4 regions of the Glutamicibacter sp. 0426 genome follow, and region 4 is predicted to be linked to each of the others. Evidence: riboswitches for the same ligand, from Rfam matches in the RefSeq annotation. Region 4 holds a riboswitch; each other region holds the start of a gene.
What was found. Region 4 has a riboswitch for thiamine pyrophosphate ahead of thiM (hydroxyethylthiazole kinase). Riboswitches for the same ligand answer to the same signal wherever they lie in the genome.
Positions count from the first base shown of each region.

Region 1: another riboswitch for thiamine pyrophosphate. It lies ahead of thiO (glycine oxidase ThiO); the one in region 4 lies ahead of thiM (hydroxyethylthiazole kinase).
Region 2: another riboswitch for thiamine pyrophosphate. It lies ahead of BKX98_RS00140 (ECF transporter S component); the one in region 4 lies ahead of thiM (hydroxyethylthiazole kinase).
Region 3: another riboswitch for thiamine pyrophosphate. It lies ahead of thiC (phosphomethylpyrimidine synthase ThiC); the one in region 4 lies ahead of thiM (hydroxyethylthiazole kinase).

Region 1 is NZ_MPBI01000001.1:340,356-347,958, reverse strand. Features, by position in the region: gene typA (translational GTPase TypA) at 1-849, opposite strand, end outside; gene BKX98_RS01720 (GNAT family N-acetyltransferase) at 997-1,539, opposite strand; gene BKX98_RS01715 (ThiF family adenylyltransferase) at 1,600-2,745, opposite strand; gene BKX98_RS01710 (thiazole synthase) at 2,742-3,563, opposite strand; gene thiS (sulfur carrier protein ThiS) at 3,566-3,811, opposite strand; gene thiO (glycine oxidase ThiO) at 3,808-4,935, opposite strand; TPP riboswitch at 4,933-5,037, opposite strand; gene BKX98_RS01695 (DUF4440 domain-containing protein) at 5,117-5,530, shown strand; gene BKX98_RS01690 (GNAT family N-acetyltransferase) at 5,567-6,076, shown strand; gene BKX98_RS01685 (mechanosensitive ion channel) at 6,158-7,378, opposite strand.
Region 2 is NZ_MPBI01000001.1:23,340-30,942, forward strand. Features, by position in the region: gene BKX98_RS00105 (Na+/H+ antiporter subunit A) at 1-1,026, shown strand, start outside; gene BKX98_RS00110 (Na(+)/H(+) antiporter subunit C) at 1,023-1,472, shown strand; gene BKX98_RS00115 (Na+/H+ antiporter subunit D) at 1,469-3,070, shown strand; gene BKX98_RS00120 (Na+/H+ antiporter subunit E) at 3,082-3,708, shown strand; gene BKX98_RS00125 (monovalent cation/H+ antiporter complex subunit F) at 3,711-3,977, shown strand; gene mnhG (monovalent cation/H(+) antiporter subunit G) at 3,977-4,378, shown strand; gene BKX98_RS00135 (DUF4235 domain-containing protein) at 4,439-4,681, opposite strand; TPP riboswitch at 4,766-4,886, shown strand; gene BKX98_RS00140 (ECF transporter S component) at 4,949-5,557, shown strand; gene BKX98_RS00145 (ATP-binding cassette domain-containing protein) at 5,554-7,603, shown strand, end outside.
Region 3 is NZ_MPBI01000001.1:183,326-190,928, forward strand. Features, by position in the region: gene thiC (phosphomethylpyrimidine synthase ThiC) at 1-1,302, opposite strand, end outside; TPP riboswitch at 1,298-1,405, opposite strand; tRNA gene BKX98_RS00850 (tRNA-Thr) at 1,682-1,753, opposite strand; tRNA gene BKX98_RS00855 (tRNA-Thr) at 2,306-2,377, shown strand; tRNA gene BKX98_RS00860 (tRNA-Met) at 2,425-2,501, shown strand; gene BKX98_RS00865 (GTP pyrophosphokinase family protein) at 2,596-3,372, opposite strand; gene BKX98_RS00870 (DUF2797 domain-containing protein) at 3,613-4,554, shown strand; gene BKX98_RS00875 (hypothetical protein) at 4,639-4,914, shown strand; gene BKX98_RS00880 (MaoC family dehydratase N-terminal domain-containing protein) at 5,016-5,462, shown strand; gene BKX98_RS00885 (MaoC family dehydratase) at 5,465-5,905, shown strand; gene BKX98_RS00890 (MFS transporter) at 5,908-7,110, shown strand; gene BKX98_RS00895 (UDP-N-acetylmuramate dehydrogenase) at 7,166-7,603, shown strand, end outside.
Region 4 is NZ_MPBI01000003.1:538,680-546,282, reverse strand. Features, by position in the region: gene BKX98_RS10850 (hypothetical protein) at 1-1,505, shown strand, start outside; gene BKX98_RS10845 (GntR family transcriptional regulator) at 1,502-1,870, shown strand; TPP riboswitch at 1,905-1,999, shown strand; gene thiM (hydroxyethylthiazole kinase) at 1,989-2,783, shown strand; gene thiE (thiamine phosphate synthase) at 2,776-3,417, shown strand; gene thiD (bifunctional hydroxymethylpyrimidine kinase/phosphomethylpyrimidine kinase) at 3,414-4,838, shown strand; gene BKX98_RS10825 (uracil-xanthine permease family protein) at 4,865-6,148, shown strand; gene BKX98_RS10820 (sugar porter family MFS transporter) at 6,365-7,603, shown strand, end outside.

The DNA of each region.
Region 1 (7,603 bases), on a different contig from region 4:
CAGCAGTTCGGTGATCTTGACCTGCTTCATGGTGCCGTCCTGGCGTGCCCAGTTGACCTGCTGGCCCTTGCGCAGGGTGCCGTTGATCATGCGCAGCAGTGCAAGACGGCCGAGGAATGGCGAAGCGTCAAGGTTGGTGACGTGGGCCTGCAGGACTTCACCCTCGGTATAGGTCGGCGCAGGAACGTGCTTGATGATGGTCTCGAACAGCGGCTCAAGATCTTCGTTGTCAGGCAGTGTGCCGTCAACTGGCTGGTTCATCGATGCGTAGCCGGCCTTGCCCGAAGCGAAGACCACGGGAACGTTCAAGATGGCATCCAGATCCAGGTCCGGAGCTTCGTCAGCCAGGTCGGAAGCCAGGCCGAGCAGCAGATCCATGGAGTCGGAGACGACGCCGTCGATGCGGGCATCGGCGCGGTCGGTCTTGTTGACCACGATGATCACTGGCAGGTTGGCGCCAAGCGCCTTGCGCAGCACGAAGCGGGTCTGCGGCAGCGGACCCTCGGATGCGTCGACGAGCAGGACAACGCCGTCGACCATGGACAGGCCGCGTTCAACCTCGCCACCGAAGTCGGCGTGGCCCGGGGTGTCGATGATGTTCATGGTCATCTTCTTGCCCTCGGCCGCTGGGCCGCTGTAGAACACGGTGGTGTTCTTGGCAAGAATGGTGATGCCCTTCTCGCGTTCCAGCTCACCTGAGTCCATCACGCGGTCTTCGGTTTCACCATGGCTGTCGAATGCGCCGGTCTGCTGGAGCATGGCGTTGACCAGGGTGGTCTTGCCGTGGTCAACGTGCGCCACAATGGCTACATTGCGAAGTTCATCGCGAGTAATGGTGTTTGCTGACATGCGTGAAGGCTCACTTCCGCTCGAGAAATTGGGTCTGTGGAGTCGGGGCCAAAGTCGACCCAACAATCCAGTTTACGCTCTCGAGACTAATAGTCTGTTGATCTGTGTCAGAACATACAGGAATTTCATGTACCGGTCGCGAGAAATTCAGCGGATCGACTGGGTAGGTATCCAAAAACGCAGCGTGCCGGCGCCATGGCTGGCTTCAATTTCCGGAAGCTTGGCGTCCAGCAATCCGCCGCATTTTTCAATGGTCGATCTTGAACCGATGTTATCGGAAGCACAGGTAACCAGTGCGCGCTCAATTCCTGATTCGCGCAGTTCCTGCAATCCGAATCTGCACAGTTGCTGTGCCACACCACGGCGACGATACTCGGGAACTACACCATAGCCGATATGCCCGCCGTAATGAAGCAGGCCCTCGTTGAGCTCATACCTCACAGATACACGGCCCACCAGTTCCCCGTCGTCGAAGGCGGCAAACAGCGCCGAGCGAACCCATCCTTCGGGGATGTGCTCGCCACGGCGCCCTGCCTTCATCCGGTAGGCATAGTCCTCCCAAGCCTCAGCGGAAGTCCAGGTGGGCAAGAACTCGAAATCATCGCCAAGCATCAAATGATGGGCATCGATTGCCTGCTGTTCGTCGCCGATTTCCAATTCACGGATCTCCAGCGCAATTCCCATAGCCATGGCGCAAGTATGCCAGAGCTGGGCCGGCTCCAAGAAGCGCAGGCACTGCAAGGCCGGGCGCTAGTAGGCCACCTGCTGCCCCTGAACCTGCCTGGCCCATTCCACGGTGCCGCCGCTGAGGCTGTACACCTGGACGGCTGGCTGCAGATCCGGCCTGGCAATCCGCGCCGCCTGCTGTGAACGGACACCCGTTTTGCAGACGAACACGATCGCCGAGGCACCCTGCGCGAGCCCTCCCAGTCCTTGTTCTTCCAGTTGCGCGAGCGGGAGGGGCTGGCTGTGCGGGATCGCAATGATCTCGCGTTCCCAGGCTTCACGCACATCCACCAGCAGCACCGGTTCCTCCGCTTCAAGGTCCGCCAGTTGCTCAACGGAAATTTCCGGAACATGCCCATCGACAGCGCAGGACGCTGGCTGGTACTCGGCCAGCCGGCTCACCGGTTCGCGTTGCGGGTCCCTGGCAAAGTCGAGTGTTCGCACACTGGCTTCCCGTGCATCGTAGAGCCAAAGTTTTCCGCTGAGCGTGGTGCCGATTCCAGTGATGAGCTTCAGGGCCTCGGTGCACATCACCGAGCCGATGACGCCGCACAGGGCGCCAAAGACCCCGCCCTCGGCGCAGCTGGGCACGGAGTCCGCATCGGGGATTTCAGGGAAAAGGTCGCGCAGCATCGGACCGGTGCGCGGGTCGAAGACGGACACCTGCCCGGAGAATTGGAACAGCGTCCCCCAGACCAGTGGGGTGCCGGTGATTTCTGCGGCGTCGTTGGACAGGTAGCGCGTGGCGAAGTTGTCGCTGCCGTCGATGACCAGGTCGTAGTCGCTGAAAAGTGCCACTGCGTTGGTCTCATCCAGTTTGCCATCCACGGCGATAACCCGGACATTCCGGTTCTGCTCGTGGGCCATCCGGCGGACCGATTCCACCTTCAAGCGGCCTACGTCCTGTTGCCTGTGCATGGTTTGGCGTTGCAGGTTGGACAGTTCAACCGTGTCGTGGTCCACGACCCCGAGGGTGCCGATCCCCGCGGCGACCAGGTAGCTGGCAATGGGGCTGCCCAGTCCCCCGGCTCCGATTACCAGCACCTTGGCATTGGCGATCCTGCGTTGCCCTTCTTCGCCGACGCCGGGAAGCGACAGATGCCGGGAATAACGCGCCAATTCTTCCGGTGCCAGCTCCGGCCCCGGGGCTACCAATGCTGGCTGGTTCACGAGAAGTCACCGACCAGGGTCTGCATCATGCCTTCGGTGGGCGAGGATGCCAGGGCGGTGTCGCGGCGCGGGATCCGGCCCGCGAGCCGTGCGGCTCGTCCTGCACGCACCGCATCCTTCATGGCCATCGCCATCAGCGGCGCGTTGTGCGCCCGGGTCACCGCACTGGCCAGCAGCACGGCATCGCAGCCGAGCTCCATGGCCAGGGCGGCGTCAGAGGCGGTGCCGACTCCGGCGTCCAGGATGACCGGCACCTGGGCCCGGGAGACGATGGTGGAAATATTGTGCGGGTTCAAGATGCCCAGGCCGGATCCGATTGGTGCGCCGGCTGGCATGATGGCCGCAACACCGGCGTCCTGGAGGCGCTGGGCAAGGGCAGGATCATCGTTGGTGTAGGCAAAGACCTGGAATCCGTCGGCGACCAGCTGTTCGGTGGCAGCGTGCAGCTCCAGCGGATCAGGCAGCAACGTGTGCTCGTCCGCAATCACTTCGAGCTTGATCCAGTTCGTTTCCAGCGCTTCGCGGGCCAGGTGCGCGGTGAGGATCGCGTCGCGGGCGGTGAAGCATCCAGCGGTATTCGGCAGCGCAATCACGTTGTTGCGCTGCAGCAAGTCATACACGTTGGACTCGCCTGCCGCCGAAAAGTGTCGGATGGCCACGGTAGTCAGTTCGGTTCCAGAGGCCTGCAATGCGCTTTCCAGGGTGGTCAGCGAACTCGCTCCCCCGGTGCCGAGGATCAAGCGCGAAGACAAGGTGCGTCCTGCAACCTGGAATGGATCGCTGTTGATGTCCAGTTCGGTGATGTTTTGCGTGTCCACGCCTAGCCTCCCTGGGCTGCGGTAACGAGTTCGATGCTGTGCCCTTCGGCCAGCGTGTAGCTGTTCCAGGCGCTGCGCGGGATGACAGCGCCATTGACCGCGGCGGCTATTCCAAGCTTGCTGCCGTCCACGGCCGCCGAGTTGCTATCCAGATCCTTGCCGATCTGCATGCTGATGAATTCGCGAAGGGTGATTCCTTCGTCCAGGTTCAGTTCCCGGGAATTGAACTTGATGCCAATGCTTTTCATGGGTGCTGCTCCGTTCGGTGGGTGGTCTGGGTTGCTGTGGCGAAGCGGTGTGGATTCACAGCCTGATGCAACGGATGGGTTTCAGAGCCGTGAATGAGATCAGCGGTGAGTGTTGCGCCCAGCGGAGCCAGCAGCACTCCGTGCCGGGAGTATCCGGTGCTAAGCACCAGGCCCGGGTCAATGCGCCCCAGCAGCGGACGGTCATCGGGAGTGGCGGGACGGGCCCGGGCAGTTGCCTCGTTCAGCGTGCAGTCGCTGATGCCGGGTATGAGCTTTCGCGCATTGTCCAGCAGCAAATGCATGGCTCCGATGTTCACTGCAGGCTGGCGGTCTTCCCGGACGCTGGCTCCGAGCACGAGGCTGCCGTCCTTTCTCGGCACGAGATACACCGGCTCCCGGTGCACGATGCCGCGGATGGTCCGGGTGATCAATGGCGGACCGGCTGGCCCCTGGATCCGGAGAATATCTCCGTAGACGGGGCGCACCGGCACCCGGTCCAGGCCGTCAATGGTGCCCAGTCCGGTGGCCACGATGGTTTGATCCGCTTCGAGGATCTTGCCCGATGCGGTGCGTACCGCGTTGGTTCGGCTCCCGTCGCCCACCAGCGCCTGCGCCCGCTCCTCGATCAGGCGGCCACGCAGGTGATCAAGCAGGATTTTGACGACTGACCGTGGGTCGACTTGGTGGTCATCTTGGCATAGGACTGCGCCTGCTATATTCGCGGCCAAGGCTGGTTCGAGTTTGCGGGCTTGGCTGGGCAAGAGCTTTTCCGCTGACAGGCCGAGGGAGGCTTGCAGTTCGGCCAGCTCATGCAGGGCTTCGCGGTCAGCCGGTTCGGCCGCGACGACGAGGGTTGAGTTCTGCAGGTAGTCCGGGCGTTGCCCGGTCACGGATTCGATGCGCTCAATGAACTTTGGATAGGCGGCATTCGAGGCGGCAAGCAGCTCGTGAAGCGGGCCATGGCCCCAGACCGTTTCAGCTGCCGGGGCCAGCATTCCGGCTGCCGCGTAGCTTGCACCTTGGCCTGGTGCTGGATCGATGAGGGTGGCAGTATGTCCCCGTGATTCCAGTTCGAACGCAACTGACAGGCCGATGATTCCGGCGCCAACAATATTCACATGCACGAGAGCACGCATCCTTCCTACGGCGGCATGACCCGCATCAGGTGTAGCGGTCGGCTCGGTGCCCTCTCAGCCTGGTCGATTCAGGCTCCCGCGGAGTACTGCGATTATAGGCATGATCCAGCTCATAAAGTCGAACTGGAGCAACCGCAGCTCCGTCATCTTCTGTGATGTACTAGTTGACATGGCATCTCATGACTTCCCCCGCGTGCTTCCCCAGGGATCTGCGTTGTCCAACACGATCATTTCGTTGGAGCAGGAGCTCTTGGAAACCAGCCAGCGCCATAGCCGAAGGCAATTGGAACGGTACTTGCATCCGCAGTTCTCCGAAGTGGGTGCCAGCGGCCGTGTCTACGATCGCGAGTCGATCATTGCCCAGCTGGCCCAGGAGCCGGAACGGGATTCCGGATCTCGGGAAGTCGGCAGCCCCGTGGCAATCCAGGTTGCCGATCAAGCGGTGCTTCTGCGCTGGAGGTTGCTATCGGGATCCGCCAGCGAGCGCAGTTCGCTGTGGATCCATGAGCAGGATCGCTGGCAGCTGTTCTTCCATCAGGGCACGCCCGCTGCGCGGCAGCTTTCTTTTGCAGAACCGAACTAGGCCGCATTAGTCGACGACGATTTCTCGGTTCGCAGGCTGCGCCAATCGGATGCCGAAGCTGTTTTCGAAGCCTTTTCCTCCAATGCCGATATGGATCGCCAAGGAGATGCCGACACTCCGGAAAAGGCCGCATCGTACGTGCGTGCCCTGATGGAGGCCGGCGAACGGCAGCAGGCTTTGGCCATCGCCTATCGAGACCGGCTGGTCGGTTTGGTCTGCGATACTGTCGATCCAGCCAATCAGAACGCATGGGTTTGGTATTGGATGAACCAGGACTACCGCGGGAGGTCTCTGGCCACTCGCGCAGTGGCTACTTTGGTGAACCACCTGTTTGGCGAGCTCGGTTTGTACCGTTTGGAACTAGGTCTTCGGGCGAACAATCCTGGATCGAAGCGTGTTGCCGAATGCAACGGGTTCCTGCGCGAGGGTGTCGAGCGCGGTAAGTTCCTGGTTGCTGGAGAACGCGTTGACGTGTACGCCTACGCGCGGTTGCGGACTGATCAGGTCCCCGACGTAGTGCCGTTGCCGTGGAGCACGCAGCCGTAGCTTGGCGGGCAACAAAAAGTCGCGGAATCCGGTTTCGGGTTCCGCGACTTTTTATCTGTCCCTCAGGTTTAGTGATATTGGCTAGATGCCTGGAGTTGATGCCGGCGGCGTCGAATCCGGGCCGTCGGTGGCCTGATTGGCCTCGATCTTTTTCAGCGTGCGAGCCGCAGCATCGCGGCCACCAAGTCCAAAGGCCAGCGCCGCGGCCAAAGCCGCGCCAATGACGATTGCACCGAAGGCCATATTGATGATCGAATCAGCGATACCCATGTACTTCAAGCCCATTGCCACGAACAACGCGATTGCCGTGTAGCGGATGATCTTTGAAGCGGTGGTGTCGCCCAAGAAACGGCCGATGACGTTGGCGATGACGAAACCTGCGGCGATAATTGCTGCGCCGAAGAGAATCTTGCCGCCCAAGGCCAGGATTTCATTGAGGATGTTGGTGATCGCCGGGAAGTTCAGCATCTGGGCCGCCATCACGCCGAAGAACAGCACGATGGCAATCTTGACGATGCCAGCGATGATTCCCGAAGCGCTCTTGCCTTCGGGAACAACACCCCATTGGGCAACAACGGAGTCGGTGCCCACCCCGTGAAGGGTTGATTCAAGCAGCTGGCCGACGAACTTGGCAATCAGAATACCGACGGCCAAGAGCACCAAGGCCATGATGACCTGCGGTATTGCGGTGAAGACAAGCTGCAGCATCTGCTGGGCAGGGTCCGAAATTGCCGCGATGCCCAAGACCTGCAGTGCCGAAATGGCAACGACGAGCAGGATCAAGGCGAAGACGATATTGGCAATGATGTCAACGATCTTCGCTTGGGACTCGCGAGACTGGACTTCGTCAACCGGTTCATCGCCTGGGGTCAATTTGCGGACCAGCCCGCTGAAGTCGACAGTTCCCAAACCGGTCTTCAGCAGCTGGCGAACGATATTGGCGATCACGTAGCCGATGAAGAAGATGAAGCCCGCACCGATGAGGTTGGGGATGAAGGCCATGACGCCGCCGAGCAGGCCCTGCACCGGCGATAGCACTTCAGATAGCGCGAATACTTGCAGGATTGCCACGAGGCCGAACAGCCAGACGATCAGTCCCGCAACCTTGCCCAGAGATTGGCCTATTTGCTCTCCGTCATTGCCCTGCTTCTGCAGGAACTTCACCCTGGTCACCAATTTGGCGGCAGCCCACCGAACGATGCGCGCGAGAAGCCACGTAATGATGAGGATGATTAGCGCGATGCCAACCTTTTGTAGCATCGACGCCCAGTCGATATTGCCTAAAACGTTCTCAGACTGCATTGCTGCTCCTTCAACGTAGGGACAATCTGACCCTACGATGAAGGTTCTCCGCTGACTAGGGCAAAGACCCGTACTGCCAGCTTGAATCGATGGACTTTCATACCCCGAATTGCGGATGCATGATTCATTCACACTGGATTCAACGTTTTTCGAACAATCAAGCCATAACGACAACTGATTCACGCAATGTTGGGAAATTCGTGTCGCGCTCGAATCCGTGAATTG
Region 2 (7,603 bases), on a different contig from region 4:
CTGCAAGGTGCCCCCGACCTGGCGCTGACCCAGCTGCTGGTGGAGACCATCGTGCTGGTCTCCTTCGTGCTCGCCCTGCGCGCCTTGCCCAAGCGGCTGTGGGTCGGGCTGACCAAGATCAAGTGGGGCCGGGCGATCTTGGCGATCTCCCTGGCCTTGATGGTCGTCTACATCGCCATCGCGATGATGGCCGCGCGCACCGAGGCACGCATTTCCCTGGCTTGGCCGGACCTGGCCTACTACGACGGATTCGGCAAGAACATCGTCAACGTGGCCCTGGTGGATATGCGCGTGTGGGATACCTTCGGCGAAATTACCGTGCTGGCGGCGGCAGCCACCGGTGTGGCGTCGCTGATCTTCGCCGGACGAAGCTTCGGCAACCGGGTACGCGCCCACCACGTGGCTCCGGGCAGCATCGACGCCGGGTCCGAAGCCATCGGCACCAAGGACTCGAAGGAAACCGAACTGCGCATCGCCCGGCGTTTCGCTTCCAGCTCCAACCAGGACTGGCTGATGGCCGGCAACACGCTCGTCGCTGAACGCCGCTCGATCATTTTCGAAGTTGTCACCCGGCTGATGTTCCACACCGTGCTGATCATGTCGGTGTACACGCTGCTGACCGGGCACAACACCCCAGGCGGCGGCTTTGCCGGCGGGCTAATTGCCGGCTTGGCGCTGACCATCCGCTACCTGGCCGGAGGCCGCGTGGAACTGTCCGAGTCGATGCGCATCGCTCCGGGCATGCTGATTGGCGGCGGCATTGCGCTGGCCGGCCTGGCCGGCATCGTGCCGCTGCTGCTGGGCGATGGAATCTTCACCACTTATGCCCTGGAATTCTGGTTCTTCGGCGAGCACAAGTTCGTTTCCTCAACGATTTTCGATATTGGAGTGTATCTGGTGGTCCTTGGCCTCGTGCAGGATGTGCTGCGTTCCCTGGGCAGCGAAATCGATTCGCTGTCCGAAGGCCGCAGCCCGGTGGACCGCCACGATGAAATCCAGGCATCACGGACAGGAGTTGGCCGATGAGCGTGAATATCACCTTCGTCGTCGTCACCGGCGTGCTGCTGGCTGCCGGCTTCTACCTGGTGCTCGAACGCACCCTGACCCGTGTGCTGCTGGGCATCATGCTGCTGGGCAACGGCATCAACCTGCTGCTCCTCACCAGTGGCGGCCGCAAGGGAGCGGCACCGCTGTTCAACCCCGAGGTGCCCGCGGACGAGTATTCCGATCCGCTGCCGCAGGCGCTGATCCTCACAGCGATCGTGATCACCTTCGCAGTGACCGCGTTCCTGCTCGCGATGATCTACCGGTCCTGGACCTTGACCAGCGCCGATGAGCTCACCGATGACACCGAAGATATCAAGGTGTCCCAGAAGACCGCCTACGACGAGGAAGAGGACTCGCCGGTGGCTGAGGACACGACCGAATTCGTCGATGAAGAAGGCCGCCCAGTGCGCGAGGGGGAAGAGTGAATTTCCTGGATCTAGCCCCGTTGGCTGTGGTGCTGCCGATCTTCGGCGCCGGTGCCGCGTTCCTGGCCCGCCGCCAGGTCCGCATGCAGCGCCTGATCACTATCGGCATCCTCACCCTGACCCTGGTGCTCGAAGCCGGGATGCTCGCCGCCGTGTGGGGCGGGGAAAGCTACGCCATCCACATCGGCGGCTGGGACTCGCCTTTCGGCATCGCGCTGATGGTCGACGGGTTCAGCTCGTTCATGCTGCTGGTCTCCACGGTTGTTTCGCTCGCCGTGCTGCTCTTCGCCACCAGCCAGGGCCTGGCCGATGGCGATGAGCCCGGACCGGTGTCGATTTTCCATCCGGCCTACCTGATCCTGCTCGCCGGCGTGTCCAACGCCTTCCTGGCAGCCGACCTCTTCAACCTGTATGTCGGATTCGAAATCCTGCTCACCGCCAGCTATGTGCTGCTGACTCTGGGCGGCACCGCTGAACGCATCCGCGCCGGCACCACCTATGTGGTGGTATCGGTGGTCTCCTCGGTGATCTTCCTGATGGCCATCGCGATGATCTACGCGGCCACCGGCACGGTGAACATGGCAGACCTCGCGGTGAAGCTGCCTGAATTGGGCCAGGGCCCGCAGCTGATCCTGCATGTGCTGCTGCTGATCGCCTTCGGCATCAAGGCCGCGGTCTTCCCGCTGTCGCTGTGGCTTCCGGACTCCTACCCGACCGCGCCGGCACCGGTCACCGCTGTGTTCGCCGGGCTGCTGACCAAGGTGGGCGTCTACGCGATCGTCCGCACCGAAACCCTGCTCTTCCCGGGCGGCTCGGTCAACGCCGGCCTGCTGGTGGTGTCCGCGCTGACCATGGTCATCGGCATCCTCGGTGCGCTGGCGCAGACGGACTTCAAGCGCATGCTCTCCTTCACGCTGACCAGCCACATCGGCTACCTGATCTTCGGCGTGGCAGTGGGCGGGCCGCTGGCGATCGCCGCGACCATCTACTATGTCGGCCACCACATCATCGTGCAGACCTCGCTGTTCATGGTGGCGGGCCTGATCGAACGCCGTGCCGGCAGCTCGAATGTCACCCGGCTCGGTTCGCTGGCCAAGCTGTCCCCGGCGCTCTCCCTGCTCTTCTTCATCCCGGCCATCAACCTTGGCGGCATCCCGCCATTCTCCGGGTTCCTGGGCAAGTTCGGGCTGCTGCATGCTGCCGCGCAGGACGCCGACCCGCTGACCTGGGTAGTGATCGGCGCCGGGCTGCTGACCAGCCTGCTGACCCTGCTGGCGATCATCCGCGTGTGGGCCCGCGTGTTCTGGCGCCGTGCCGCCGATGCCGAGGTGCCCAACCAGGAGCTGGTGGCCGAAGCGACGCAGGTCGCCGACGAGACGCTGACCGGCGGTGCGCAGAACCCGCGCCTGGGCTTGAAGCTGGCCAAGCAGCTGGAAGCCGACTCCTTGCCCTGGGGCATGCGCTATGCCACCGGTTCGCTGGTGCTGGCGGGCATCGCCCTGACCGTCTTTGCCGGGCCGATCTTCGAATTCTGCGAGCGGGTGGCCGCTGAGCTGATCGCCCGTGAACCATATATCAGCTCGATCTTGCCATTCTGATTGGAGGGATGATGCCGAACAAGAACTTTGAACCGCGCGACCAGCGCATCGATGATGCGCTGGATACCTCCGGCGTGCGCCACCGTGCGACACTCAAGCAGGAGTGGCCGCTCCTGCTGCTGCTGCTCTTCGTCTGGGGCGCCCTCTGGCAGGACTTCTCGCTGGCGAACATGATCTTCGGGGCGGTCATTGCGCTGGTGATCGTGAACCTGTTCCCGCTGCCGCCGGTGGTCCTTTCGGGCCGGATCAACCTCTGGTACTGCGTGAAGCTGTTCATCTGGTTCCTCGGGCAGGTAGTCGCGGCCAGCGTCCACGTGGCCTGGCTGGCAATGGTCCGCGGGAAGAACACCCGCAGCGCGATCATCGCCGTCCCGCTGCGCACCGGCTCGGACCTGATCGTGATGACCGTGGGCCACGTGCTCACGCTGATCCCGGGATCCTTCGTGATCGACGTGGACCGCAGCTCGTCGACCCTGTACCTGCACTACATCGACATCCAGTCGCCGGAGGATGTGGAGACGGCACGGGCAGCTATCCGGGACATCGAACGCCGGCTGATCATGGCCATCGGCAGCCGTGACGAGTACGAGGCGATCAAGAGCGAATGCGGACCGGACTTCGCTGCGAGGAAGGGATAAACATGCTGGATATCGTCATCTGGATCTGCGGCATCATGCTCGGGCTGGGTGCCATCGCCTGCCTGATCCGGGTTGCCAAGGGGCCATCAATCCTAGACCGGGTGCTTGCCCTGGACGTGATGCTGCTGATCATCTCCGCCGCCCTGTGCCTGGAGATGGTGCTGCACAAGCACACCGACTACCTGCTGTTCGTGGTTGCCGCGTGCATGCTCGGCTTCATCGGCTCGGTGACCGTCTCACGCTTCGTCTCGGATCAGAGGAATGCCTAATGGAACTCTTCCTCGATATCCTCGTCGCCATCCTACTGATCCTCGGCTGCCTGATGTCCTTGATCGCAGGCATCGGCTTGCTAACCTTCCCGGACATGCTCACCCGCATGCACGCGGCCACCAAGCCGCAGGTGCTCGGCTTCCTGCTGATCTTCGCCGGGTTGGCCATCTACCTGCGCAGCTGGGCGGTCATCCCGGTCCTCGCGTTGGCTTGGGGCATGCAGCTGCTGACAGCGCCGGTTTCCGCCCACATGATCGGCCGTTCCGGCTACCGCACCAAGCACGCGGCCAAGGAAACCCTGTTCTCCGATGAGCTCAGCCTTGTGGTCAACAAGGTCAACGGCGCACCGCCCACCGGAGCAACACCGATGTCCAAGGCCGAAGCGCCAGAGGACAAGTAATGCGAAAAGAGCGGGAGCAGTTCAGCTGAACTGCTCCCGCTCTCGGCTTGCCGCCGAAGCCTATTTGGTGAACTTGGCAACAACCTTGTTGGCGCTGCGGTCGGCCACGGTCTGCATGATCGCTGCCACCAGGGCCGAGACGATCGCGAAGCCCAATGCGCGGCGGAAGGACGCTTCAGCCGCTTCCTCGGTGCCCTTGCGTGGCGCTTTGCTGCCAGTTGCCTTCAACCAAATGAAATCAACCAGCTTGCCACCGAGCATGCCCGCGCCAACGGTGATGCCGGTAGTGACAAGTTTCTGCACTTTATCCATTTTTTCCTCGCGATCAAGCTCGTGACACATCGTTCCTCTGCCCAGCATACCTGCGGTATGGTGGGGGAGCAGTAATTATTCCGACAGGGGAGCGTCAGACTTCTACGAAGTCGCAGGACGCTGAGAGTGCGATGGATCGCAGACCCTCGAACCTGCCCCGGCTAGTACCGGCGAAGGAAGTCGAGCATCTCGGATGCGGATAGGCGCAGCATGCCCTCATTCCGTGCATCCCCCCTCCTTTCCACAGGAGGACCAACAATGAACGAAACAATTTCGAAGCATCGTACCGGCTGGCGTGTCGTCGATATCGTCGTGGCATCGGTGATCGCCGTGGCTTCAGGAGTCATTTTCTGGGCATGGAGTGCCGGCTACGGCCTGTTTTCGCTGGCCTTCGCGGCTTTCCCTCCAGCCACCGCGCTGCTCACCGGCATGTGGCTGTTCCCCGCGGTGCTCGGCGCATTGATTATCCGCAAGCCTGGCGCCGCGATCTACTGCGAGCTGCTGGCCGCCGTGGTTGAAGCGCTGCTCGGCTCGCACTACGGGTTGACCGTGCTGATCTCCGGCCTGGTCCAGGGCCTGGGCGCGGAGCTGGTCTTCGCGGCATTCCGCTACCGCAAGTGGAACCTGGGCGTGGCACTTCTGGCAGGCCTGTTCTCCGGCCTGTTCGCCGGCATTACCGAGGCATACATCCTGGCCTACTACGTCGAGTACACCGCCGGGATGAAGATCTTCCACGTGATCGCCACCGGTGTTTCCGGTCTGGTCATCGCCGGGCTGCTGTCCTGGCTGGCCACGCGCGGACTGGCGAAGACCGGTGCCCTGAGCGCACTGGCGAGCCGGCGTGCACACCTGGAAACCGCAAAATGAGTTCAGTTGCCAATTCCGATGCCGCCTCGCTGACCCAGCGCGGAGCGTCAATCACCGCAACTGGTTTCGGCTGGCAGCACTCGGAGCGGCAGGAACCTGCCATCTCGGGGCTGGATCTGCAGATCCACGCCGGTGAAAAGGTGCTGCTGCTCGGTCCATCCGGTGCCGGCAAGTCGACGTTGCTGCATGCAATGGCCGGGCTGCTGGAAGCCGATGAGGATCAGCAGCTTGCCGGCCAGCTGCTGATTGATGGCAACGATGCGTTCAGCCGGAGCCACCCGGTGGGCTTGATGCAGCAGGACCCGGAAACCCAGGTCGTGCAAAGCAGGGTCGCCGATGATGTGGCCTTCGGAGCGGAGAACCTCGGGATGGATCCGGGCGTGATCCGCCAGCGGATCCCCGAAGTGCTGGACGCGGTCGGATTGGGCGCGCTGTCCTTCGACCACCGCACCCAGCAGCTCTCCGGCGGGCAGAAGCAGCGCTTGGCCCTGGCTGGCATCCTGGCCATGGAACCCGGCCTCATGCTGCTCGATGAACCGACCGCCAACGTGGACCCGCAGAGCATCGGGCCGTTGCGCGATGCGGTGCTGAACGCCGCGAAGCTATCCGGTGCCACGCTGGTTGTGGTTGAGCATCGGCTCGAAGCCTGGGCAGAGCATATGGACCGGGTTATCGTGCTGGAACCGGGCGGGGGAGTCGCGCACGACCTGGATCCGCGTCAGCTGTACACCGAAGAACCCGTGCGCCAGGAGCTGGCTGCCGCCGGGCTATGGGTTCCCGGATATGTTCCGCAGGTGGCACCGGCCGAGAACCTTGCCGGAGCTATGCTGCTGGAAGCGCGGCAGCTGGTCTGCGCCCGCACGGCTACCGCGCCGCATACCCAGGCGGTGGATATGGAAGTGCAGGCGGGCACCGCCACGGTGATTCTCGGCGAGAACGGCGCCGGCAAATCGACGCTGGCCCTGGCCCTGGGCGGTTTGCTGGCCCCGGCCAGCGGTGAGCTGACGGCCACCGCGCAACTGGCCGACGGCCTGGGCAATTCCCCGTTTGCTTGGAAAGCCGGTGCACTGATCGGGCGGATCGGCTCGGTCTTCCAGGAGCCCGAACACCAGTTCGTGACGCAGAGCGTCCGCGAAGAGCTGGCTTTCGCACCCAGCCGTGCGCAGGCGAGCAGCGCCAACGCGCCGAAGTACGACCCGGCCCAGGTCCAGGCGCGCGTCGATGCGTTGCTTGAACGCTTGGGGTTGGCGCATTTGGCTGAGGCGAATCCGTTCACGCTATCCGGCGGAGAGAAGCGCCGGCTGTCCGTGGCCACCGTTTTGGCAGCCTCGCCAGAGGTGCTGATCCTCGACGAGCCGACGTTCGGGCAGGATGCGAACACCTGGCGGGAGCTGGCCGGGTTGCTGGTCGAAGAGCTGCAGCAGGGCACTGCGATCATTGCAGTCACCCACGATGAGCATTTTGCCTCGGTGCTCCAGGCCAACCAGCTGGTGCTCGCTTCCGGCACCCCGGATGCTGATGCCCCGCGCCAAGGGCCGGTGCTCGATGCGCCGGTAGGGCACAGCTGGCTGGCGAAGATCAATCCGCTGGCCAAGCTGGGTGCGGTGGCCGCGGCAACGCTGCCGCTGATCACCACCTTGGATTGGGTCTCGGCACTGGTGATTATCCTGGCGACCGTGGTGTTCTTCCCGCTGGCCGGGCTGAGCCTGCTGAAATTCCTCAAGCGTGCGTGGCCGTTGCTGCTTGCCGGGATCTTCGCGGCCTGGGGCATTGCCCTGGTGGGCCAGGACAGCGGCATGGTGTACGCGCAATTCGGCGCCTTCAGCATCACCGAGGGATCGGTAGCCGGCGGCATCGCCACCGGACTGCGCGCCTTCGCACTGGCCATCCCGTGCATCTTGCTGCTGGCCACCACGAACCCCAGCGATTTGGGCGGGGCGCTGTCCCAGCAGCTGAAGGTCCCGCACCGGTTTGTGCTCGGGGCGCTGGCAGGCATGCGATTGCTTGGGCTGATGGTGGAAGAATTCACCACGCTCACCCTGGCCC
Region 3 (7,603 bases), on a different contig from region 4:
GCAGAGCATCGCGGTACCGTAGCGGGCAATCTCCGTGGCGCCGATGGCGCTGGTGATGTGGTCGTAGCCCGGCGCGATATCGGTAACCAGCGGGCCCAGGGTGTAGAACGGGGCCCCGTCGCACAATTCCTGCTGGCGCTCCACATTCTCGCGCACCAGATGGAAGGGGATATGCCCCGGGCCCTCGACCATCACCTGCACATCGTACTGCCAGGCGCGCTTGGTCAGCTCGGCCAGGGTATCCAGCTCGGCGAATTGCGCTGCGTCGTTCGCATCCGCGATGGAGCCCGGGCGCAGCCCGTCGCCCAGCGAGAAGGCCACGTCGTACTGAGCGAAGATCTCGCACAGCTCATCGAAGTGGGTGTAGAGGAAATTCTCCTGGTGGTGCGCCAGGCACCATCCGGCCATGATGGAGCCGCCGCGCGAGACCATGCCAGTGACCCGGTTGGCGGTCAGCGGGATGTAGCGCAGCAGCACACCGGCATGGATGGTCATGTAATCCACGCCCTGCTCGCACTGCTCGATGACGGTGTCGCGGAAAATCTCCCAGGTCAGCTTGTTGGCTTCGCCATTGACCTTCTCCAGCGCCTGGTAGATCGGCACGGTGCCGATGGGCACGGGGGAGTTACGGATGATCCATTCGCGGGTGGTGTGAATGTCCTCTCCGGTGGACAGGTCCATCACCGTGTCGGCACCCCATTTGGCGGCCCACTGGAGCTTGGAGACCTCTTCAGCGATGGAGCTGGTCACCGCCGAGTTGCCGATATTCGCATTGATCTTGACCAGGAACGCCTTGCCGATGATCATCGGTTCGGATTCCGGATGGTTGATGTTTGCCGGGATGATGGCTCGTCCGGCGGCGAGCTCGCTGCGCACCAGCTCGACATCGCATTCCTCGCGCAGCGCCACATAGCGCATTTCCGGGGTGATGACCCCGGCGCGCGCATAGTGCATTTGCGTCACGCGGGCTCCTCCAACGGCCCGCAGCGGAGGGGCCGAACGTCCAGCCCATTCCGCGCTGGCCGTGCCGCGGCGGACCGCTGAGCGCCCGTCGTCGTGCAGATTGCGCTCGCGGCCGGCATAGGTTTCCACATCCCCGCGCTCCCGGACCCATCGCTCGCGGAAGGGTGGCAAGCCCTGGGTCGGTTCGCTTCCCGGTCCGCTGGTGCGATACACCGACAGCGGCTCGTTGGGCTTTCCATTGGGGGAGTCTGCCAGATGGATCTGCGTGACGGGAACAGAAATTCCCGCAGATTCGCGGTAGGCAAGGGTGTGGGCAGGGTGCTGTTCAAATTGTTCCACTTGGAAACTCACTTCCTTCGCCGGCATTACCCGGACAGGTTCAACGGTCGCGGACGGCGATAGCCCGATCTCAGCCCTTGCCAGGGCACCCGTGTGGTCGCGAACAACTTAGCACGCTTGGGAGGAGGAAACGCAAATCCAGTGGTCAGAACAGTGACATCAAGTCAGGATACGGGCACTGGCCCCGGCGGCAGGAGATAGTTTCTGGAAGCGATCAGTCTCTTGCGGCGCGAATACGGAATCTGGGAAAAGGGCGTGGCAGATAACTGGCGAAGCAGCGCGGGCGCAGGCTGAAGCGATGGCCGCGCGATGGGGCACTGAGAGCGGTAGATAAACGAAAAGAGAAGCAATCTGGAACCAGATTGCTTCTCTCATTTCGAGCCCCCTGCCGGAATCGATCCGGCGACCTCGTTCTTACCAAGAACGCGCTCTACCACTGAGCTAAGGGGGCAACAGGTAAATACTTTACACAGGTTTTCGAGGTTTGCAAAATCTGCCGGGGATTTGTTGCTGACATCACAATGTTCCTAATCAAGACGGAAATGGAGGTCGGTGAACGTAGGGGGATTCTGCGCCCGCAATAGCTTGCCTTCATGCCACTGAATTCCGGTTGCCGCACGTGGTGGAGAGTTCACCCACCGGATGCCGCGCACCCAGCCGGATGTCGCGCACCCTTCCGGACGACCCGTGGCCCTGGAGTTCGGGGGGCAGGGGGAGTGTTCTCTTCTGGAGTATTTGTGTTGGAAGATTTGCCGGCTACCTCAAGGGAATTCGGCGCGGAACTCTATCCTGTAAGCCTGAGCGAAGCGGCGATTGACCGCGAGGGGCAACCCAGTGAGCATCGTCACCAGAACACTTTTTGTCCCAGCCTTCGTCCCTGATTGTCTTCAAGGTCTGGCTAAAACCGTTTTGACTAGCAGTTTTATGGAAATCCCCGGGCGCTTTCCAGATCGGTTTGCCGATTTTTCTTTGCCGGGAAATGCGTGTAGAGTATTTACTCGTTGCCCCCTTAGCTCAGTGGTAGAGCGCGTTCTTGGTAAGAACGAGGTCGCCGGATCGATTCCGGCAGGGGGCTCTGAGTGAGAAGCTTTCTTGGCTTCTACTGGATTGTTTCTCACTTGTGGCGGCGTAGCTCAGCTGGTTAGAGCGCACGACTCATAATCGTGAGGTCCCGGGATCGAGTCCCGGCGCCGCTACCAAATCAAAGATCCTCAGCTTCGGCTGAGGATCTTTTTTTGGTTTCCGGGTTCGAAACGGTCTTCGGCGGACCTTGAGCGCTAAAGCCATTAAGGCTTAGTTGTCGGCACACTTTTCGGGGCCTCTGGTGCTGGCTTGCTGTGCCAGCGACAGCAGTCCTTGGAAGGCCTTCGTATCGAATGTCGCCTCGTGGCCTGCTTGGTCATTGGCATCATGGCCGTGTACTTCGGTATGCAACCGTTGCATTTGCATATCGAGTTTCGTTGCAACAGCTGCCGCATCGGCGAGCTCCTGTACCAGATGCTCTGGAACCTCGCCCTCGTACTTGTAGAAAATCTTATGTTCCAGGCTTGCCCAGAAGTCCTGGGCGATGGTGCGGATCTGCAACTCCACTACAACGTCGACAGGGCCGTCGGACAAGAAGACCGGAATTTGCACAATCGCATGAACACTTTTATAGCCGCTAGGCTTCGGGTTCTTGATGTAATCCTTGATCTGGATGACCTTCAGGTCATTTTGAGCGGTCAAGGTGTTCAGGACCTTATAGATGTCCTTGACGAAACTGCAGGTGATGCGCACACCCGCAATATCGCTGAGGTTCTCGCGTATGGCAGTAAGAGACGGTGCGATATTCCGGCGGGCAACCTTGCGCATGATGCTCTCCGGAGTTTTCACCCGGGAACTGACATGTTCGATTGGATTGTATTTGTGCAAGTACAAGAACTCTTCGCGCAAGATCGAGACCTTGGTCAGTACTTCGTCCACCGCAAACTGGTATTCCATCATGAAGCGCTGGAAATCATGGTGGAAGGCCTTCGTCAATCGCTGCAACTCAGCCGGGGAAGGGGTAGTTCCAGCAGCTGAGATTGCCACTGCACGCGTCTCGTCATCAAATGGGACAGAAATCCTGGATCACCTCAACAGATTGTGGCCCGGCCCGCGGTACGTTTCCGGTGCAGTTTCAGCCTACGGGCATCTCCTAAGAATTAGGCCAGAACCAATCGGGAATTTGTTCAGCTAACTTTCGGACTTTGTGTATCGGCCAACCTGTCCGCCGGACCTGGCCATCTGCGGTGAACTATCGTTGGGAGGGGAAACTTCAGAAAGGTCCTGATGGAATTCGCTTCAGCTACCCGGCAGCTATGCCACGGCATCAGCTTCGCAGAACATGAACCCGCCCCGATGCTCCGGCTGCGCAGCGGTGAAACCTGGGGTACCGAGTACCTGGAAGCGGGGCGTTCACTGGCCCTGGAGATCGGAGAACTGAAGTTCTGCCTGGGCTACATCACGATGAAGGCCGACGGCTCGCGCAATACGCTGCCGTGCCCCAAGAACCAGGCCCTGCGCACCGGTACCCAATGCGAGAGCTGCCGCCGGCTGGACCAGTCGAAGTTCATGCACCATTTCCACAAGACGGGCGAAGCCCCCGAAGGCCTTCGCAAGTACCTGGAACAGCCGCACTTCTTGTATATAGCCAGCTTCGCCCACGGCGCGACCAAGGTCGGCACCACCTCGACCAGTAGCAAGTGGACCCGGCTGGCGCAGCAGGGCGCGGTCATTGCGCGTTATGTCGCCCGCGCCAACGACGGGGCGGCCATCCGGGTGCTCGAAGACCTGGTCACCGAGCATGTGGGCCTGAGCCAGCAGGTGAGGCAGAAGTCCAAGGTCAAGGGCTTGGCTAGCTGGGAACTGGACTACGCCCAGCTTGATCAGATCAACGCCGACGCAGCAGGCAGGGCCCGGGACTTCCTCGGCGCGCAGCGGGGCTTGGAGGCCTACGGCGTGCAATTGCGCGACGAGCTGTGGGAGCAGCCGGCTTTCGCCCGCCCAGTCATTGGCGCCTGGGATGCGCATGCGCTGCATGCCTGGACCACGGCCCTGCCCGGAAGCACCGTGAACCTGCGCATCCGCGGCGTGCTGGGACAGAGCATCCTCGCCGACAGCGGCGATGGCACCACCCTGCGCGTGCTGGATGCCGCCGAGCTGAAAACCCGCGAGGTCGCGGTGGTGGAGCAGCGCGGGGACTTCAAGGAAGAGCAATCCGCCTTGTTCTGAGACCAGAATGCTGTCGGGGGAGTCACGCGGAAATGCCCCGGCGGCAATGAGCGCTCCCGGCCCGGGCTGAACTAGACTTGAGCCATGACCAACACTCCTTGGGAATCCGCCTCGCCGCGCTACAAGAAGCTCGTCTTCGCCGCCATGGGCATCATGGGCGTGGGCATCATCCTGGCCATCATCGGCGCCAACATTCCGTCCCTGCCCACGGTCTACACCGCGATCGGCATCATGGTCATCGGCATGCTCTGCCACATCGCCAGCCTGGTTGTCCGGGCCAAGGACGCACGCCAGTGGCGCATCGAGAATGGCCTTGCCGCACCACGGACCAACAAGCGCCCCTCCGACGGGCAGAACTAGGCTCCCGCAAGAATTCCACAGTGTGACCGGGCAGCTGCGCCCGGATTTCGTATCCGGCGGCATCCACGCCCGGCCACGTCCAACAACGTTCAGGAGAACCCATGGGCATCAACCCTGACCTGGTAGGGCGCATCTACCCTGCCGGCGAGTCCTACCAGGTAGGCCGCGAGAAGATCCGCGAATTCGCCGCCGCCACCAAAGCCGCCAACCCGGCGCACTACGACGTGCAGGCAGCCCGCAAGCTGGGCTACAGCGACGTTGTCGCCCCGCCGACCTTCGCAATCATCATCGCACAGCGGGCCGATGCGCAGCTGATCTCCGACCCGGCCAGCGGCATCGACTTCTCCCGCGTGGTGCATGCCGACCAGCGATTCACCCACCACCGACCGATCGTGGCGGGTGATGAACTGCTCGCCGAGCTCTACGTGGACCAGGTCCGCGAGATGGGCGCCGGCGCGATGATCACCACCCGCGCCGAAATCACCACCGCGGCCGGCGAGAAGATCGCCACCACCGTTTCATCGCTACTGGTACGAGCTGAGGACTAAGCATGATTGAATTCGACAGCCTCGAAAAGGGACAGGTCATTGGATCGCACACGGTGCAGGTCAACCGCGCGGACCTGGTTCGCTATGCCGGAGCTTCGGGCGACTTCAACCCGATCCACTGGAATGAGCGCTTCGCCAAGGAGGTGGAACTGCCTTCGGTGATCGCCCATGGCATGTTCACCATGGGTTCGGTCATCGACCTGGTCTCGCAGTGGGTAGGGAACCCGGGCGCCATCATCGACTACCAGACCCGCTTCACCAAGCCGGTCGTCGTCGAGGACCCGGAAGGCTCCAACCCATCGGAGCATGAAGGCACCACCATCTCGGTGGAAGGCAAGGTCGGCGCCTTGGACGCCGAAGCCCGCACCGCCCGCATCGACTTGGCAGTCTCGGCCGATGGAGCCAAGGTGCTGCTCAAGTGCCAGGCAGTGGTGCAGCTCTAGGCATGCAGCTTCCAGGTGATGCGCAGCGGCCGGCAACCCAGTGGCGCAATGCGCTGATGGCCGCCTACCTGGCCAGCGGCCTGCTGATCTCGGCCCTGGTCTCGCGCTTGCCGGCGGTGCGCGACGCCCTGGCGCTAGACCACGCCAGTGTCGGCCTGCTGCTGCTGTGCCTGAGCGCAGGGTCCTTCCTGTCCGTGTCGGTCTCGGGGCAGCTGGTCCTGCGGCTGGGCGCCACCAGCGTCATGCGCATCGCCGCGACCCTGGCCGGCGGCTCGCTGATCCTCGTCGGCGTCGGTGCCGGGATCTTCGGCAGCGCCGTCATCTGCGGCATCTTCCTCTTCGCCCAGGGACTGGGCACCGCCTCATGGAATGTCGCCTCCAACGTCCAAGGCGCGGCCATGGAACGGGCCCTGGGCAAGAGCATCATGCCTGCCCTGCACGGCTTCTTCTCCATTGGCACGGTAATCGGCGCCGGTGCCGGCGCGCTGGGCGCACGCCTGCAGATCCCGCTGCAGTACCACTACGGCCTCATGGGCCTTCTCATCATCGCCACGGTGCTGTTCAGCGCGCGATTCTTCGGCGAAGACTTCAGCCGGACCCCGCGCACCAGCAGCAACGGGTCCTCGCTGAAGAAGGCCTGGACCGAGCCGCAGACCGTGCTCCTGGGCGTGCTGGTGCTGGGCATGGCCCTGGCCGAAGGCGCTGCCGGAGACTGGGTGGCCATGGCGCTGGTGGACGGATACCAGACGAAGGAAGGCGTGGGCGCCATCGGCTACGGCGTCTTCGTGGCCGCCATGACCCTGACCCGCCTGCTCTCCGGCGATTTGATCCTGCGGATGGGCAGGGTTTTCATGATCCGTGCCAGCGCCATCAGCGCGCTGGTTGGCGTGCTGCTCTTCGCCTTCGGCAACAATCTGCCCCTGGCCTTCGTGGCCTTGGCCATCTGGGGCATGGGCGTGGCCCTGACCTTCCCGTTGGCCATGAGCGCTGCCTCGGATGATCCGGTGCATGCCGCGACCCGCGTCTCGGTGGTGTCCACCATCGGGTACGGCGCGTTCCTCGGCGGCCCGCCCCTCCTGGGTCTGCTGGCCGAAGTCATCGGGCTGCTGCCGGCCCTGGGCTCCATCTCCATCCTGGTGGTTGTGGCCTTCTGCCTGTCCTCGAATGCCGCCGGAAGCCGTGCCGGCGGCGAGCCCAAGGCCTAACTGGCCGGGCAGGAAGCCCACACCTACCTCCTCATACGGAAAGTAAACTGAAGCAATGCTGAAGAACCTGACCACGACCCGCGTCGGCGGGCCAGCCCGGCAAATGGTGACCGCAACCAGCGAAGCTGAACTGGCTCACGCAGTAGCCGCCGCGGATGCCGCAGGGCAGGACGTCCTGCTCATTGGCGGGGGGTCCAACCTGGTGATCTCCGATGAGGGCTTCCCGGGTGTTGCCGTGCAGATTGCCACCCGTGGATTGCACCTGGACGAGCAGCCGAATGGCAAGGTGCTGCTGCGTGCCGCAGCCGGCGAGAACTGGGACACGACCGTTGAATACAGCTTGGCTGAGGGCCTGAGCGGGCTGGAAGCGCTCTCGGGCATCCCAGGGTGCACCGGTGCCACCCCGGTGCAGAACGTTGGAGCCTACGGTGCAGACGTGTCCCAGACCTTGGCGTGGGTGCGCGCCTATGACCGCGAGAGCGACCAGGTGCTC
Region 4 (7,603 bases):
TATCCATCGCTTTCGTTGGCGCAGTCATATACCTGTGGTTGCGCTCCGTGGCGCATCGGCGTGAGGCACCGGCTATCGTCCGCGCCCAGTCGCACTCATTCTGGTGCGCATTGATCGCATTCTTCGCTTCGACTTCGTGGGATCTGCCTGAGACGTGGCGCATTCCCATGAACGGGACCGATTCGAGTTCGGTTTTCGCTGCAGCTCTCTCGCCGGGAATCTGGATTCTTCTCGTTTACCTCATTGGCTTGTTCACCTGGCCCAAGGAACTCCAGCCGGTGCGCACCGCCTCACTGGAGGCGCGCACCCTGGCGACGCCGTTCCCGAAGTCCCTGGGGATTTTCGTCGCGCTGTTGCTGCTGGCCGCGGTGGGGTTGCTGTGGCCTGCTTCCCGCGTCGAAGGGAGCGTTGGCATCCCAGAGTCGGAAACCACTATGTTCGATTCTGATGGCAGCTACTCCTACACCTCTGCGGGCCCAACCGATGGCCTGCTGCCCGGAAACCAAATGCTCCCGGTCTTCATCGTGGCTCTGGCAGGTATCGTCGTGGCCGCCGGGGTGATTGCAGCAGTGATCCTGAACCGGCGCCCCTTGGCCGGCATCACCGCCGAAGACAACCAGGCCTTGCGCACGGTATGGCTCAACCGGTTGCTGCGCAATACCGGTATCGTGCTGCTGGCATTTTGCGTATCGGTGGCCAATTACTCGCAAGGCTATTCAACCGGTGGACCGTACGAGTTATTGAACTATGGCGCCCTTGCGGTGGCTCTTACGCTGTTCTTCTGGGGTCCGCGCACCACATTCTCGGCTCACTCCACCACCAGGGAACGGACCGCCTTCTCGCGCTTGCGAGATCAGCTCTTCGCATTGCAATACACCACGGCTACCCTTGCATTGCTCGCCGTTGCCATCGGCTGGTCATTCCTGCCCGTGGATGAGGAATTCCGGATGCCGACCAATGAACGAACTACGTGGATCCTGGTGCTCTTTGCCGGTGCGGCATTGCTCTACATCGTGCTCAATACGCTGTATCTGGGCTACGCCAGCAAGGTGGCTCGGCAGGCGAGTGCAGCACCAAAGCATCATGCACCCCTGCCCTTGTGGTCCTACATCGCCGCTGGCTTGCTGGTTGCCATCTGCGCTTACCTGCTATTGGATCCACCGCTGGAGACGCTGTGGGGGTTCGCTCCTCCGAACCGGGGACTAGTCATCGGGCTGTTGCTGCTGCTTGCGGCGGCGCATATGGGCTTCATCTGGTCCTGCCGCCGGGCGACTATTCCCTGGGCCGTCTCGCCAGCTGAAGAAATCTGGTATCGGCGGGTTCTGGAGCTGCGGTCGATGCGCGTTGCCACCAGCGCTGTGCTTGCCATGCTGCTGATTGGCTACGGCTTCCCTGCAGGCCTGGGGCTGTTTGCACTTCTGGTCTTCGTTGTCCCAGCGGTGATTTTCCTGGAGCGTCCTGGTACCGCGATGGTGCGTGCACAGCAGCCGACAGCAGCATCATGAGCACACAAATCAGTGTCGACCTCGCGGCGGCCACTGCACCCTACGAGCAGATCCGCTTGCAGATCGCCTCGCTGATCACCCTGGGAGAATTGCCCGCAGGCAGCAAGCTGCCCACCGTGCGCGCACTGGCCACCGACCTCGGCGTTGCTGCCGGAACGGTAGCGCGTGCCTACAAGGAACTGGAAGCCGAAGGTCTGATCACCTCCCGGCGGCGGGCCGGCACAGTGGTCAACGAACGGCTTCGGCCGGTGGATGCCAGCGAAGACCTGCTGGCCGCGGTGGATCACCTCTGGGCGCTGGCAGCCGCCCAGCAGGTCGATGCGGCCACGCTCAAGGCCTTGGTGGCGCGGCGCGAGCGTAAGTAACTTGTCCTTGGAACCGCTTGTGCGTACGCTCTATGGCAGTGACACGGGGTGTCGGAACAACCGACTGAGATGAGACCCGTTGAACCTGATCTAGTTCACGCTAGCGGAGGGATGTCGCATGGCTTTGCATGCAGTTGCCCAAGAATACCGGCAACAATCACCTTTGGTTTTCTGCCTGACCAACACCGTCGTAGCAAATTTCACCGCCAATGTCCTGCTGGCATCCGGCGCGTCCCCGGCCATGACGGATCTGCCCAGAGAGGCCGGCCCCTTCGCAAAGGCGGCTTCCGCCGTCTTGGTGAATCTGGGAACTCCGAGCACCGAGCAGCTGGCCGCCATGGAAGAAGCCGTGCAATCGGCGAGCGCAGCAGGCACCCCGTGGATCCTTGATCCGGTAGCGGTCGGCGCCCTGCCGGTGCGCACGGATTTTGCGCGGCGCATTGCCAGGCAACGCCCGGCCCTGATTCGCGGCAACGCCTCGGAAATCCTGGCACTGGCCGGACGGCAATCGGCTTCACGCGGTGTCGATGCCTTGGATGACGTCTCTGCCGCCTTGGCGGCTGGACGCGATCTGGCCCAGCAGCATGACTGCGTGGTGGCCATTTCCGGCCAGTCCGATGCCATCATCGATGCCGCGCGGACAGTCCTGGTGCACACCAACGGCATCGGCTTGACGCGGATCACCGGCGGCGGCTGCGCGTTGGGCGCGTTCTGCGCCGGCATGATTGCGGTCCACGATGACCCGTTCGAGGCCGCCATCGCGGCCCACGGCTTCTACGGGCTGGCCGCTGAAAAGGCCCTGGAGAACAGCACAGGTCCGGGCAGCTTCGCCGTCGCATTCATTGATGCGCTGTCCGCAACCGATCCAGAAGAACTTAAGACTTTGAAGCACGAGGAACTGAACCATGCATGATTACGGAGCCTACCTGGTAGCCAATACTGCCAGCTGCACCCCGCGCAGCACCCTGGAAGTGATCGAAGGCGCCGTCGCCGGAGGAATCCAGTGGATCCAGCTGCGCGCCAAGGATGAAACCGCCCGGGAATTCTTCGAGCTGGCCTGCGCGGCCGCCAAGCTCACCGAGGGCAAGGCCCAGTTGCTGATCAATGACCGCATCGACGTCTACCTCGCGGCGCGGGCTGCCGGTGCAGCCGTGAACGGCATCCATATCGGGCAGAAGGATGTGCCGGTGCAGTTGGCCCGGCAGATCATCGGCGAAGGCGTCATCGGACTGAGCGCTTCCAGCGATGAGCAACTGTCCCAGGCGAACAAGGACGCCGCGGTCATCGACTATCTCGGTGTGGGGGCCGTCCGCGCCACCCCGACGAAGAAGGACCATCCCACTCCCCTGGGCCTCGACGGCTTTGCGCGTGCCACGACGCTGGCCTCGCTGCCCTGCGTGGCAATCGGCGCCATTACCCACGAGGACGCGGCAGCCATCCGTGCCGGCGGCGGAGCGGGCATGGCAGTGGTCCGCGCCATCTGCAATGCAGAGGATCCGCAGCAGGCCAGCGCGCAGCTCGTTTCGGCATGGGAGGCCGCCAAATGAACATCTTGTCCATTGCAGGATCCGATCCTTCCGGTGGCGCCGGAATCCAGGCGGATCTGAAGGCCATTGCCGCCAACGGCGGCTACGGAATGTGCGTGATCACCGCCTTGACCGCGCAGAACACCCATGGGGTGTCCGGGGTGCAGGCGATCAGCGGCGATTTCGTCCTCGCCCAGCTTGAAGCCATCAGCGCGGATATCCGCATCGATGCAATCAAGATCGGGATGCTCGCCAACGCCGAGGTGATCCGCGCAGTCACCGGCTGGCTGGACACCGTGGATGCTCCGGTAGTCCTGGACCCGGTCATGGTGGCCACCAGCGGGGACCGCCTGCTGGATGGCGAAGCGGCGCTCGATTCGCTGCTGGACCGGGCCACGGTGATCACCCCGAACCTGCTGGAACTGGCCAGCCTGCTGCGCGAGCCGGTAGCCGCATCATGGGACGAGGTGCTGCGCCAGGCCCAGCGCCTGGCGGCCAATCACGAGGCCCTGGTGCTGGCCAAGGGCGGGCATCTGGCCGGGGCGGACTGCCCCGACGCGCTGGTAGCAGCGGACGGGGTGCTCTGCGAGCTGCACGGTGCGCGCCATGCCACCAAGAACACCCACGGCACCGGCTGCACCCTCTCCAGCGCCCTGGCCACCCGCTTCGCGGCCACCGGAGACTGGACCGCCGCGTTGGAGCAGTCCAAGGCGTATCTGTCGGCGGCAATTGCGGCGGCCGACCAGCTGCAGGTGGGCAGCGGGCACGGCCCGGTCAACCACTTCGCCGGGTTCTTCGCCGGCGCTGATCCGATGGCCGGCTGGTGGGAGGACATCGCGGGCCTGCGTGCGGGCATCGACGAGCTGGCGTTCATCATGCAGCTGGCCGACGGCAGCCTGGAACGCGAGAAGTTCGAGTACTACCTGGCCCAGGACGCCCTGTACCTGCAGCGCTACGCCCAGGTGCTGGCGCAGGCCAGCGCGCTGGCCCCGGACCTGGATGCGCAGCGCTTCTGGGCCAAGGGCGCCGGCCAGATCCTCGAGGGCGAGCTGCAGCTGCACCGCAGCCACCTGGTGGAAGGGCTGGCGAACCCTTCGGCGACCACGCTGAACTACGTGAACCACCTGTCCTCCTGCACCGGGAGCTATGCGGAGCTGATCGCCGCAATCCTGCCGTGCTACTGGCTCTACCAGGACATCGGCAAGCGGCTGGCGGCGGCCAACCATGCCGGGCACCCCTACGGCGACTGGCTGGAGACCTATTCCTCCCCGGAATTCGACGAGGCCACCGCCCAGGCGATCGAGATGGTGCGCACCGCGTGGACGCTGGCCGACCCGGCGCTGCGCGAGAAAATGCGCCAGGCGTTCCTGCGTTCCAGCGAGCACGAGCTGGCGTTCTTCGCGCAGGCCCACGAGAACCGAGTAGAATTCTCTACGGCCTGAAACCCGCAGGGCCGGGAAGAGGAATCATGAGTTGGAGCATCCACGGCAACGGCAAGACCATCACCGAAGGCGAGGTAGTTGCCCCGGATGAGCGGCTGCATTGGCCGCAGACCGTTTCCATCGGCGCCCAGCACATCCTGGCGATGTTCGGCGCCACCATCCTGGTTCCGACGCTGACCGGATTCCCGGTCACCACCACCTTGCTGTTCACCGGCTTGGCCACCATCATCTTCCTGCTGATGACCAGGAACAAGGTGCCCAGCTACCTGGGTTCCTCCTTTGCCCTGATCGCCCCGGTGGTCGCGACCACCGGGTCGCACAGCATGTCCGGCGCCCTGGGCGGCATCGTGATGACCGGCGTGCTGCTGTTCATCGTCGGGCTGATCGTGCAGAAGACCGGCACCGGCTGGATCCACGCGCTGATGCCGCCGGTGGTCATGGGCACCATTGTTGCGCTGATCGGCCTGAACCTGGCCAGCGCCACCCTGGCCCCGATGAAGGACTTCCCGCTGACCACCTTCCTCACGGTGCTCTTCACCGTGGTGGCCACGGTGGCCTTCAAGGGCCTGCTGGGCCGGCTCTCGATCCTTGTCGGCTTGGTCTGCGGCTACCTGGTGGCGCTGGCCCAGGGCCAGGTGGACTTCTCCAAGGTGGGCGACGCCGCATGGTTCGGCCTGCCCGAGTTCCACACCCCGACCTTCCATTTCGATACCGCGCTGATGTTCCTGCCTGCGGTCTTCGTGCTGATCGCCGAGAATATCGGCCATGTGCGCACCGTGGGCGTGATGACCGGCCGCGACCTGTCGGCGTTCAACGGACGGGCGCTGATGGCTGATGGCGCCGCCAGCGTGCTCGCCGGCTTCGGCGGCGGCTCGGCGACCACCACCTACGCCGAGAACATCGGCGTCATGGCCGCCTCGCGCGTGTACTCCACCGCTGCCTACTGGATCGCCGCGATCGTGGCCATGTCCCTGGCCTTCCTGCCGAAGTTCGGCGCCTTGATCGGCACCATTCCGGTGGGCGTGATCGGCGGCCTGGGCATCGTGCTCTACGGCATGATCGGCATCGTCGGCGCGCGCCTGTGGATCGAGGCCAAGGTGGACTTCGGCAATCCGATCAACCTGATGACCGCCGGCACCGGCCTGATCATCGCGATCGCGGTGACCAGCGAAATCGCTTTCGGCCAGTTCCAGCTCGGCGGCATCGCCCTGGGCTCGATCGCCACGCTGGTGGTCTTCCACCTGATGAGTGCCGTGGCCAAGCTGCGCGGCAACGACTTGGCCGACGCGCAGAAGAGCGCGGAAATCTAGCAAGAAATATTTCGGCAGGCCGGCAGTGCGCGTTAGCGCACTGCCGGCCTGCCTTTTTGTACGGGAATTCCCGGGCTGGTCAGGCGTGAAGCAAAACGGTTGTTCAGGCCACGCAAATCGTTAAAGTAAGGAATCCTTCCAAATTGTGATTGATCTCCCAAGAAAATTCGGAAAATCTGGATTCTGCGGCGCTCGAATCCGATAGCATGGCACATTGTGACTGCGACAACACCAGACGGAAAACTCTCCGCGCGACTCATCTTCATCGCCCTCGGGGCGGCCTTGGGCGGGTTCGTTTTCGGATATGACTCATCGATCGTCAACGGCACCGTGGACGCCGTCGAGCACGAATTCGGGCTCAACGCGGTAACCATCGGCTTCACCGTTTCCTGCGCCCTGCTCGGCGCGGCACTGGGAGCATGGGTGGCCGGCGTGGTCTCCGAACGCGTAGGACGCGTGCGCACCATGCTCATCGCCTCCATCCTGCTGGCCGCATCGGCCCTCGGCTGCGGCCTGTGCTTCGGCGTGGCCGACCTGATCATCTGGCGCATCGTCGGCGGCATCGGCGTGGGCTTCGCCTCGGTGATCGCCCCTGCCTACATCGCCGAGGTCTCCCCCGCCGCGCACCGCGGACGCCTTGGCACCATGCAGCAGATGGCCATCGTGCTGGGCATCTTCGTGGCCTTCCTGGTCAGCGCGCTGCTGGTCTTCGTGATGGGCTCGGCAGATGCCGTCGGCCTATTCGGCTTGGCCGCCTGGCGCTGGATGTACCTGTCGCTGCTGGTTCCAGCGGCGCTCTACGGCCTGCTCTCGCTGCGGCTTCCGGAATCCCCGCGCTATCTGGTCGAGCGCGGCCGCTATGTCGAGGCAGCTGCCGTGCTGACCCGCGATATGGGCATGAAGGCCGGAGCCGATACCGAGAAGAAGATCGAGGAGATCCGCGCCACCGTGCACATCGAGCGGCGCCAGGCTTTCAAGGACCTGCTGGGACGCTTCGGCTTCCACCCGCTGGTGTGGGTCGGCATCCTGCTCTCGGTCTTCCAGCAGTTCGTCGGCATCAACGTGATCTTCTACTACTCCACCACGCTGTGGAAGTCCGTCGGCTTTGCCGAATCGGACTCCTTCACGATTTCGCTGATCACCTCGGTGACCAACGTGGTGGCAACAATCGTGGCGGTGCTGCTGATCGACGTGCTGGGACGCAAGCTGCTGCTCGCCATCGGCTCGGCCATCATGACCTTGTCGCTGGGCATGATGGCGGTGGCCTTCGCCCAGTCGGTCACCATCGACGGCGCCGTGTCGCTGCCGGGCAGCTGGGGCATTATCGCCCTGGTCTCGGCGAACCTGTTCGTCGTCGGCTTCGGCGCCACCTGGGGTCCGGCCGTATGGGTCTTGCTCGGCGAGATCTTCCCTAACTCGATCCGCGCCATGGCCCTGGGCGTGGCAGCCGCGGCG